One region of the Peribacillus asahii genome, then DNA from elsewhere that is predicted to be linked to it. Evidence: riboswitches for the same ligand, from Rfam matches in the RefSeq annotation. Region 1 holds a riboswitch; the other holds the start of a gene.

Region 1 (4,433 bases):
TAACCCTCCATTCACGATTGAAATGTGTATTTTCGGTTCGTATTGAGCTTTTAACGCTTCCTTTTCTGTATAATAGCTTTCGCTTTTTTCTTCACTTTCGTTGTAAAAATGTTCTAATAAACGGAGGTCATTATTCCATCGCTGCATCGCTTGCTCTGCCCAAGTATGATCATCCTGCTCAAAGTTTTGGCGAATATAACGATCCAATCTGGTTAATCCGCTTTTAGGCATAATGAGCGGAGAGAGTGTGAAAGAATAATCAGGAATTTTAGGTGTTAATTTAATAGAAAAAATGTGATTATGAAATTCATTTACGATTTCCCCGGTAATAAGATTAAGCCCGACGGATTGGAAAATATCTTTTTTACGGTCACATTGATAAGAGATTTTTACATTCAGATTTAACCAAGGAAATAGAGAAACTTGTTGGCCGTTTGTTTGTTTATCTTCATATAAGCGAATGTAGCTAGCTAGTTTTTTTGTTGATTCAATAATTTGATGAAGACGTGGTGAACCGAAATAAATATGTTCTCCTTTTATATTTTCTGGTACGTTTTGGCTGTCTGTTATAAATGTTAATTGTGAAGGATTAGGGATGCCGCCTGTTTTTTCAAGGTAGTGCCAATAAAAAGGGCGGTTCATTAACTCTTTATCCATTTCAATTGTTAATTGAACAGTTAAATAAGTATTATGATTTTCAAGTATTTCACAATGATTCGCTTCAAAGTATGTGAGTAAAAATTTATGAATGTCCTGCTGCTGCATGAACGTCACCATCTTTCATTTGTTGAGCAAATTGAATGAGGGAAGATAAATTGTCCATTTTAATTTTCATTTCTCCTTCTGATTTGGACTCACCAACGACATCAATTAAATACTCTTCGATATTGTGAATATCTAGTTTTGTTAAAATATCATCTAGTTCACCGATTACTTTTTCGAATAAATGAATTTTTTCATATAAGAGTTTGAGGATATGTTCCTCCACCGTATTTCGAGTTGCAAAATTATAAATCATGACATCCTTTTCTTGTCCAAGTCGATGGATACGTCCGATTCGCTGCTCTAATCTCATTGGATTCCACGGCAAGTCAAAATTAATTAAATGATTACAAAACTGAAGGTTGATCCCTTCTCCTCCAGCCTCTGTTGCGATTAAGACCTGCGTTTGTTTTTGAAACAGCTCACGCATCCAATCCTTTTTACCGCGTTTAAAGCCGCCGCGAAATGGCACAGAAGAAATGCCATTTTGTTGCAAATACCATTGTAAGTAGAGTTGTGTCGCACGATATTCCGTAAAAATAATGACTTTATCATCGATTTTTTTAATTAACTCCAGCGCTTTTTCAGCTTTGGAATTCTGTTCTGTCTCGTTCACTTTTTGTAATATATTGTCAATCATCGCTGTAAAGGCTGCAGGTGGATTTTCATACTTCGCTTTCATATTTTTTAATGTATAATATACAGCTTCGCGACTACTGCATGCTTCTCTTTGGAGTGTGAGCGTTGAAAAAGAGGAATGTCCTACTCCATCTGAATGGACTTTAAACTGCGAAACTGCATCATATAGAGCTTGTTCTGTTTTAGAAAAATCAATAATAATCGTTTCAACTTGGCGTTTCGTCCATTCGATTTTCGTATCTGCCCGGCGGTTGCGAATCATCACCGTGTTGACGAGTTCTTTTAGATGCTGATTTTCTTGGATAGTACGTCCTTTTCCTTTATATTTTTCGGCAAATAATTTGGCATTTCCTAAATGTCCTGGTTTTAATAGAGAAACGAGGTGAAAAATTTCTTCCACCTTATTTTGAATAGGTGTTGCTGTTAGCAATAAGCAAAACTTTTTTTTGAGATTTTGGACAAACTCGTAATTTTTTGTTTTATTATTTTTAAGTTTATGTGCTTCATCAATAATGACAAAATCATAATCTTGATTCAAAATCATCTCACTATGCGGCTTCCTTTTAGCGGTATCAATCGAGGACACCACTACATCGCAAGAGTCCCATACATAACTTTTTCTTTGTGTAACCGCTGGTATATGAAACTTTGTATTTAATTCAAACGCCCATTGAGTGACGAGGGAAGCGGGTACAAGAATTAATACTTTTTTGACAAGGCCGCGAATCATATATTCTTTTAAAATTAAACCGGCTTCAATCGTTTTTCCAAGTCCTACTTCATCTGCTAAAATGGCTTTTCCATTCATTTCTTCTACTACTTGTCTAGCTGCTTCAAGCTGATGAGGTAACGGTTTTAAATAAGGCAAATATTTAGGTGCCTGTAATCCTTCAAAATCAGAAATAACAAGGTCTTTAGTGACTTCTATTGCTAATTTATACAGCTCCCAGTTTGCCCAGGGCCCATCCTCATTAATTTTCGTTAAAAAATTATCACTCCATTCTAAATCAGAGGTAATTTCAATTTTCACACGCTCCAACCCCTTTCAAATTGTTCTAAACACGAATGTTTTATTGTGAAACGCTCGGAAATGATCAGTTTTTAGAATTTATTTTATAAAAAATGATTGCAGTTATATCCCTCTTAAGGTAGGATGAAAGTATCTTAAAGAAAAGCATAATTTGTTTTTCATAGTATGAGCAGTACGTGACAATTTTATAAGCGAATGAAGGCAAGGGGAGAGACTACGTCATGTAGCGCCGAAGGAGCAAACGAAGCTGTGAATCTCTCAGGCAAAAGAACTCTTGCTGGACGCAACTCTGGAGAGTGTCACGATAGGTGACCACCAAAGGGGAAAGCCTTGTATAAGGTAAACTTTCAGGTTTCAGGACAGAGAAAAGCTATGATAGGCTTTCTCTGTCCTTTTTTATGCCTTTTTTGAGGAATATCTTCGCGTTAACAAGTTTATTGAAGGAGGGAATTCATTGACGAATTTAAAAAGAACACCATTATTTGAAGTGTATCGTGAGAGTGGTGCCAAGACGATTGATTTTGGAGGCTGGGAACTGCCTGTACAATTCTCAGGAATTAAAGAGGAGCATGAAGCAGTTCGCACAAAAGTGGGGTTGTTTGATGTTTCGCATATGGGTGAGTTTGAAGTTAAAGGAAATCAAAGTCTTGCTTTCTTGCAAAAAATGCTTACGAATGATTTATCCAAGCTGCAAGCAGGTGGAGCACTTTATACAGCGATGTGCTATGAAAATGGCGGCACAGTAGATGATTTAATTGTTTATAAAAGAGCAGAACAGGACTATTTGCTTTGTGTGAATGCTGCAAATATCGATAAAGATTTTGAATGGTTACAATCACATCTTATTGAAGATGTAGAGCTTGTTAATGTTTCTAGTGAATATGCACAACTTGCTTTGCAAGGGCCTCTTGCAGAAACGGTACTTCAAAAGTTGACGAAAGATTCAGATTTGAGTGAAATTGGATTTTTCAAATTCAAGGATGGTGTGAATATTAATGGTGTTCAAGCACTAGTTTCCCGTACTGGTTATACAGGGGAGGATGGGTTTGAAATCTATTGCCGTTCTGAAGAGGGGCCGCAACTATGGCGCAAATTGTTAGAGGCTGGTCAAGAAGAAGGGATTTTACCAATCGGATTAGGTGCGCGCGATACGCTTCGATTTGAAGCGAAGTTGCCATTGTATGGTCAAGAACTTTCTGCTGATATTACACCGATTGAAGCTGGTATTGGATTTGCGGTTAAAACGGAAAAGAGCACAGACTTTTTAGGGAAAGAAGTACTTGCCTCACAAAAAGAAAATGGAGCTCCGCGCAAGCTAGTTGGATTGGAAATGATTGATCGCGGGATTCCGCGTCATGGCTATAAAGTCTACAGCGGCGAGAAGTTAATTGGAGAAGTTACGACGGGAACTCAATCACCAACTTTAAAGAAAAATGTTGGGTTGGCACTGCTCGAGCAAGCATTTACTACTCTAGGCACTGAAGTCGAAGTAGAGATTCGTTCGAAACGCTTAAAAGCTGTTACAACGGCAACACCATTTTATAAACGACCACGAAACTAGAGGGGAAGGTTATTTAAATGAAACATCGCTATTTACCGATGACAGAACAAGATCAAAAAGAAATGCTATCAGCAATCGGGGTTTCTAAAGTTGATGAACTTTTTAGTGATATTCCGGAAAGCGTTCGTTTTCAAGGCGAATATAACATTAAACAAGCAAAATCAGAGCCTGCTTTATTAAAGGAATTAACGAAACTAGCAGGTCGAAATGCAGATTTAAAAAGCTATAGTTCGTTTCTAGGAGCGGGTGTGTATGATCATTATGCGCCAATTATTGTGGATCACGTGATTGCTCGTTCAGAATTTTATACAGCATATACTCCATATCAGCCTGAAATTTCACAAGGAGAGCTGCAAGCAATCTTTGAATTTCAAACGATGATTAGTGAGCTAACAGGTATGGATGTAGCCAATTCTTCGATGTATGATGGCGGGACAGCTT
Region 2 (4,433 bases), 2.4 Mb from region 1:
ATGAATGTTCTAAATATGGGTCTTGCCATTTTGTTTGTTCATGTTTTTTCTTTAGCTGTAAAAGGGGTCGCGATGGCAACTTTAATCGCAGAAATCACAGCATGTCTAATTGGATTACTTCTTTTAATGAAGGCATCACCAATTCAATGGAAAATTCCACCTGTAGGAACACTTATAGATTCACATTCTATGAAAAAGATGTTTATCGTTAACCGGGATTTATTTATTCGAACGATTTGTTTATTAGCCGTTTTTAACTTGTTTACAGCAAAAGGTGCTTCCTTTGGTACAGAACTATTAGCCGCTAATGCTGTGTTAATCCAAATTCATTATATTATGGCTTATTTCTTTGATGGGTTTGCGAATGCATCTAGCATTTTCGTAGGTAAAGCAATTGGTTCAAATGATGAAAAATTATATAAAAAAACGCTCACCTTATCTTGGCAATGGTCAATTCTATCTGCTTTCTTCATTGCTTGCATCTATGGACTATTTCAAGAACAGATTATTGGACTCTTCACGAATTTGCCGAGAGTAATTGAGCTTTCGAATACATATGGAGTTTGGCTTATTATTTTCCCATTTGTAGCTTGTTTCGGACTCGTCATTTACGGTGTTTTTACGGGGGCCACTGAAATTGCACCGGTTCGAAACTCTATGATATACGCGTTGATCGCGTATATTATTGTGCAAGTCACTGCAACTCCCATCTTGGACAATCATGGCTTATGGCTAGCCTTTATTGTTTTTAGTATGGGGAGATCTGGCTTTCTAGTTATGTATATCTCTAGACTGAATAAGAAAATTTTTCATCATAAACAAGAATCGTGAATGTCCCTCCTTAATATCCTTACGGGTTGTTTGAAGAAGGTGTTTTACCTATTCATAATGGGCATTATTTCGTCTCACATAATCTCTAACAGGGTTCTAGTGCGAAACTCCAAGTTAATTGCAGTAATCTCAAACTCTTGGATATACTGATATTACTATTCTAAAAAAGGATGTGATTGATATGGAAGCGAAAAATACGTTCAAGTGGAAGCATGATCAGTCTGCCACCAAAGCTTTTTCTATCAACGTTGAAATCCTGTTTTGAACTTTAATGTTGGCCATAATCAATCCTCCAATAAAATGGTTGCCATTCAACGTTTATTGAATGCGTAGAAGCTTGTCATATCAACCTTTAGAGGACTTTTATTGTGGTGCCAATATTGGTGCCCAAAATGGTGGTATCGGATATAGCAGGTATAACCTATCATATTTCGAAAACACCAGAACCTTGATAAATCAATGAATTTCATTTAAATAAGGTCTTACCTGTCATATTTGAAATTAATAAACTAGTAGATTTCGCTTTGACAGGGTGGGGGTCGGGGTTCAAGTCCCTCACAGGTCATCATTTAAATAGCGCTGAAACCCTTGGTATGTAAGGGTTTCTAAGGATTATGCCACTTTTCGTGAAGTGGTATTTTTTATTGGACTTGATTCGTGGCAACAATTAATCAGATTCACCAAAAATCGTTTGATCAAAACGATTAGAAGCATCATGTTGCAGATTCTGGTGCAAAAATTTCAAGACACTTGCAAGTAATCTCCAACCTCAGTTTTCGTGATTTGGTGGAAATGATGGAGGAGCGAGGTTTGTCAATCGCTCATACAACGATTACGCGTTGGGTTCATCAATATGGACCTGAATTAGATGAAAGAGTACGGCATCCCTTTAAGTATTATTTCAATGTTCAGCAAAGAATTTTTGCTTTAATTGTAAACTTATTGCGATAAGCCTTATTGTGTACAAGCTAATTATAGAATTTATAGATGAATTCCTTCGAACTGTACCCTAAATGAAATTAAAGATGATGAGAGATATGCCCTATCCACTATATTGACAAAATATTAATCTACTACTAAAATGGAAAATATTCAGAAATAATATTTTTAAATAATAAGCAAGCTATGATTGCTATGGATCACACTATAGCAGGAGCAGCTTCTGGAGAGACCGTGGGAATTCCACGGCGCCGAAGGGTTCACAATCTCAGGCAAAAGGACAGAAGAGTATTGAATATATATTTGTTGTGCTGATCGTTTTAGCATAACAAGTACTTATTTATTATTCTTATTTTTATACCTTAGAGATTGGAGGACATCCAATCTCTTTTTTTATTGCTTTCGTTTCACATGTAAGTTTTTATTAAGGAGGCGCCATTATGGCACAACATGAATTAAAGAGGGGTTTATCAAATCGGCATGTTCAACTTATCGCGATTGGAGGCACTATTGGTACTGGGTTATTCTTAGGATCCGGCAAAGCGATACAACTAGCAGGTCCGTCCATCATCTTTGCCTATTTGATCGTAGGTCTTGCTATTTTTTTTGTGATGAGGGCGTTAGGAGAACTTTTGCTGTCTAAAGCAGGTTATCAATCGTTTACAGACATTGCCGAAGACTATCTTGGACCTCGGGCAGCATTTGTAACCGGGTGGACATATTGGTTTTGTTGGATTATGACAGCTATGGCTGATGTGATTGCTGTTGGGGTATATGTACAATATTGGTTTGATATCCCACAATGGATACCTGCCATTATCTGCTTGATCATTTTATTAGGACTTAATCTATTAACCGTAAAGCTTTTTGGAGAATTGGAGTTTTGGTTTGCATTAATAAAGGTCATCACGATTCTCGCATTAATAGGCATTGGGGTTATTTTGCTGGTGATGGGATTCAAGACAGATGCAGGAACGGTTACGATTCAAAATCTTTGGGAACATGGAGGGCTTTTTCCAAACGGAATATCAGGCTTCTTACTTTCATTCCAGATGGTTGTCTTTGCCTATGTAGGTGTGGAATTAGTGGGTGTATCGGCAGCGGAAACATCCAATCCAGAAAAAAATATCCCATCGGCGATTAATAAAATTCCTTTAAGGATCCTATTTTTCTACGTTGGCGCAATTGTTATCCTATTGTGTGTTAACCCATGGACAGAACTAAATGCAGCAGAAAGTCCTTTTGTAAAAACGTTTAGTCTAGTAGGGATTCCAATTGCCGCAGGAATTATTAATTTTGTCGTATTAACTTCAGCTGCTTCTGCCTGTAACAGCGGGATGTTTTCAACAAGCCGAATCCTGTTTAATTTAAGCAAAAATGACCAAGCGCCATTGCATTTTGCAAAACTGAATAAGAATCACGTACCAAGTAGTGCGTTATGGATATCTGTGCTTGTCCTATTAGTGGGAGCTCTTTTGAGCAAACTTATACCGGAACAAGCTTTTGGAATCGTGACAACCATTAGTGCGATTTGTTTTATTTGGGTTTGGGGTGTCATTCTCATTTGTCATTTGAGGTACAAGAAAACACGCCCGCAATTGCAGGCAAGATCCAAATTTAAAGCACCATTCACACCATTTATTAATTACGCTGTCCTAACGTTGTTTGCCGTGATTCTCATCATTATGCTGGTTGCTGAAGAAACACGTCCGGCCCTGTTGTTAACACCGATTTGGTTTATTCTATTATTTACTCTGTATTCAAATCGTAGAAAAAAGGAAAAAAGTATAAAATTATCTGCCTGGAAAAAATAAGGTGGCGTTTTTAAGTTTAACGAATGGGCTTGAATTTTGAGCAGTATCTGTTTAAGGGGGCACCGAAAGGCTCCCTTAAGGCTTGTTAATGGCTACAAAAAGGGGCAATTGATAAAAATTCTGTTACGGAAGAACTTCGAGCCAATAAAAACCATTTGGAATAATGCTCCATTAAGATCCTTTGAACAAATAAAAAAGATATGTCGAATTTTCGACACACCTTCATTCGTCCGTATTCATTTCTTCAGCCATTTTGTCATCCTCGGGAGCGCTAGGAAACGTGGTAGACAGGAACAAATAAAGTATTATGGAACATATCAGTGACCAAGCAAATGGTTTTGGTGCGGTTCTTAATTGTTTGTTTCATATTGTATGTGTCCTTTGATTTTATTTAAACTCCTGTCAATCTTGGAAACTAGCATATGTAGTTCTTCATTTTCCGAAGCAGAGAAATCTTCTCCGTGTGATTTCGAATAGGATATGCTTGCGTTAATCAATTTTAAGCATGACCTAATTAATGCTAAATCTGTTTTGATTGTTTCCTTGTTTAAGATATCGACGTCTCTTATCATTTGTGCTTCCTCCTTGATGAATCCTAAGTCAATTTCAAATGACCTTGGGAATTCATTGGTACGCTTGAGTTCTTAAATATGAAAAAAATTCACAACCCCTTGTCCCGTAGCTCAGCATCTCGAATTTCAGCATGTAACACTTGAGCTACTTTATGGTCGTATTTTGCTAGTTCATCTACTAAATGCGTAACATTATTCTTCATTAATTCTTTAGCGATTGAACGCAATACCTGTGCTTTTTCCCATTCCATTCTCAATCAACTCCAATTCATGCTAT

Evidence for each region. Region 1 has a riboswitch for glycine ahead of gcvT (glycine cleavage system aminomethyltransferase GcvT). Riboswitches for the same ligand answer to the same signal wherever they lie in the genome.
Region 2: it holds a riboswitch for glycine, as region 1 does, so the genes downstream of both, BAOM_RS05650 (amino acid permease) here and gcvT (glycine cleavage system aminomethyltransferase GcvT) in region 1, are expected to answer to the same signal.

What each region holds. Positions count from the first base shown of each region.
Region 1 covers NZ_CP026095.1:3,514,940-3,519,372, reverse strand. The annotation lists gene BAOM_RS17330 (YqhG family protein) at 1-765, opposite strand, end outside; gene BAOM_RS17325 (DEAD/DEAH box helicase) at 743-2,431, opposite strand; glycine riboswitch at 2,627-2,715, shown strand; glycine riboswitch at 2,719-2,796, shown strand; gene gcvT (glycine cleavage system aminomethyltransferase GcvT) at 2,886-3,992, shown strand; gene gcvPA (aminomethyl-transferring glycine dehydrogenase subunit GcvPA) at 4,010-4,433, shown strand, end outside.
Region 2 covers NZ_CP026095.1:1,125,483-1,129,915, forward strand. The annotation lists gene BAOM_RS05640 (MATE family efflux transporter) at 1-831, shown strand, start outside; partial or broken gene BAOM_RS25455 (IS6 family transposase) at 1,597-1,725, shown strand; glycine riboswitch at 1,984-2,064, shown strand; gene BAOM_RS05650 (amino acid permease) at 2,211-3,584, shown strand; gene BAOM_RS05655 (phosphoglycerate mutase) at 3,935-4,156, opposite strand; gene BAOM_RS24210 (hypothetical protein) at 4,246-4,407, opposite strand.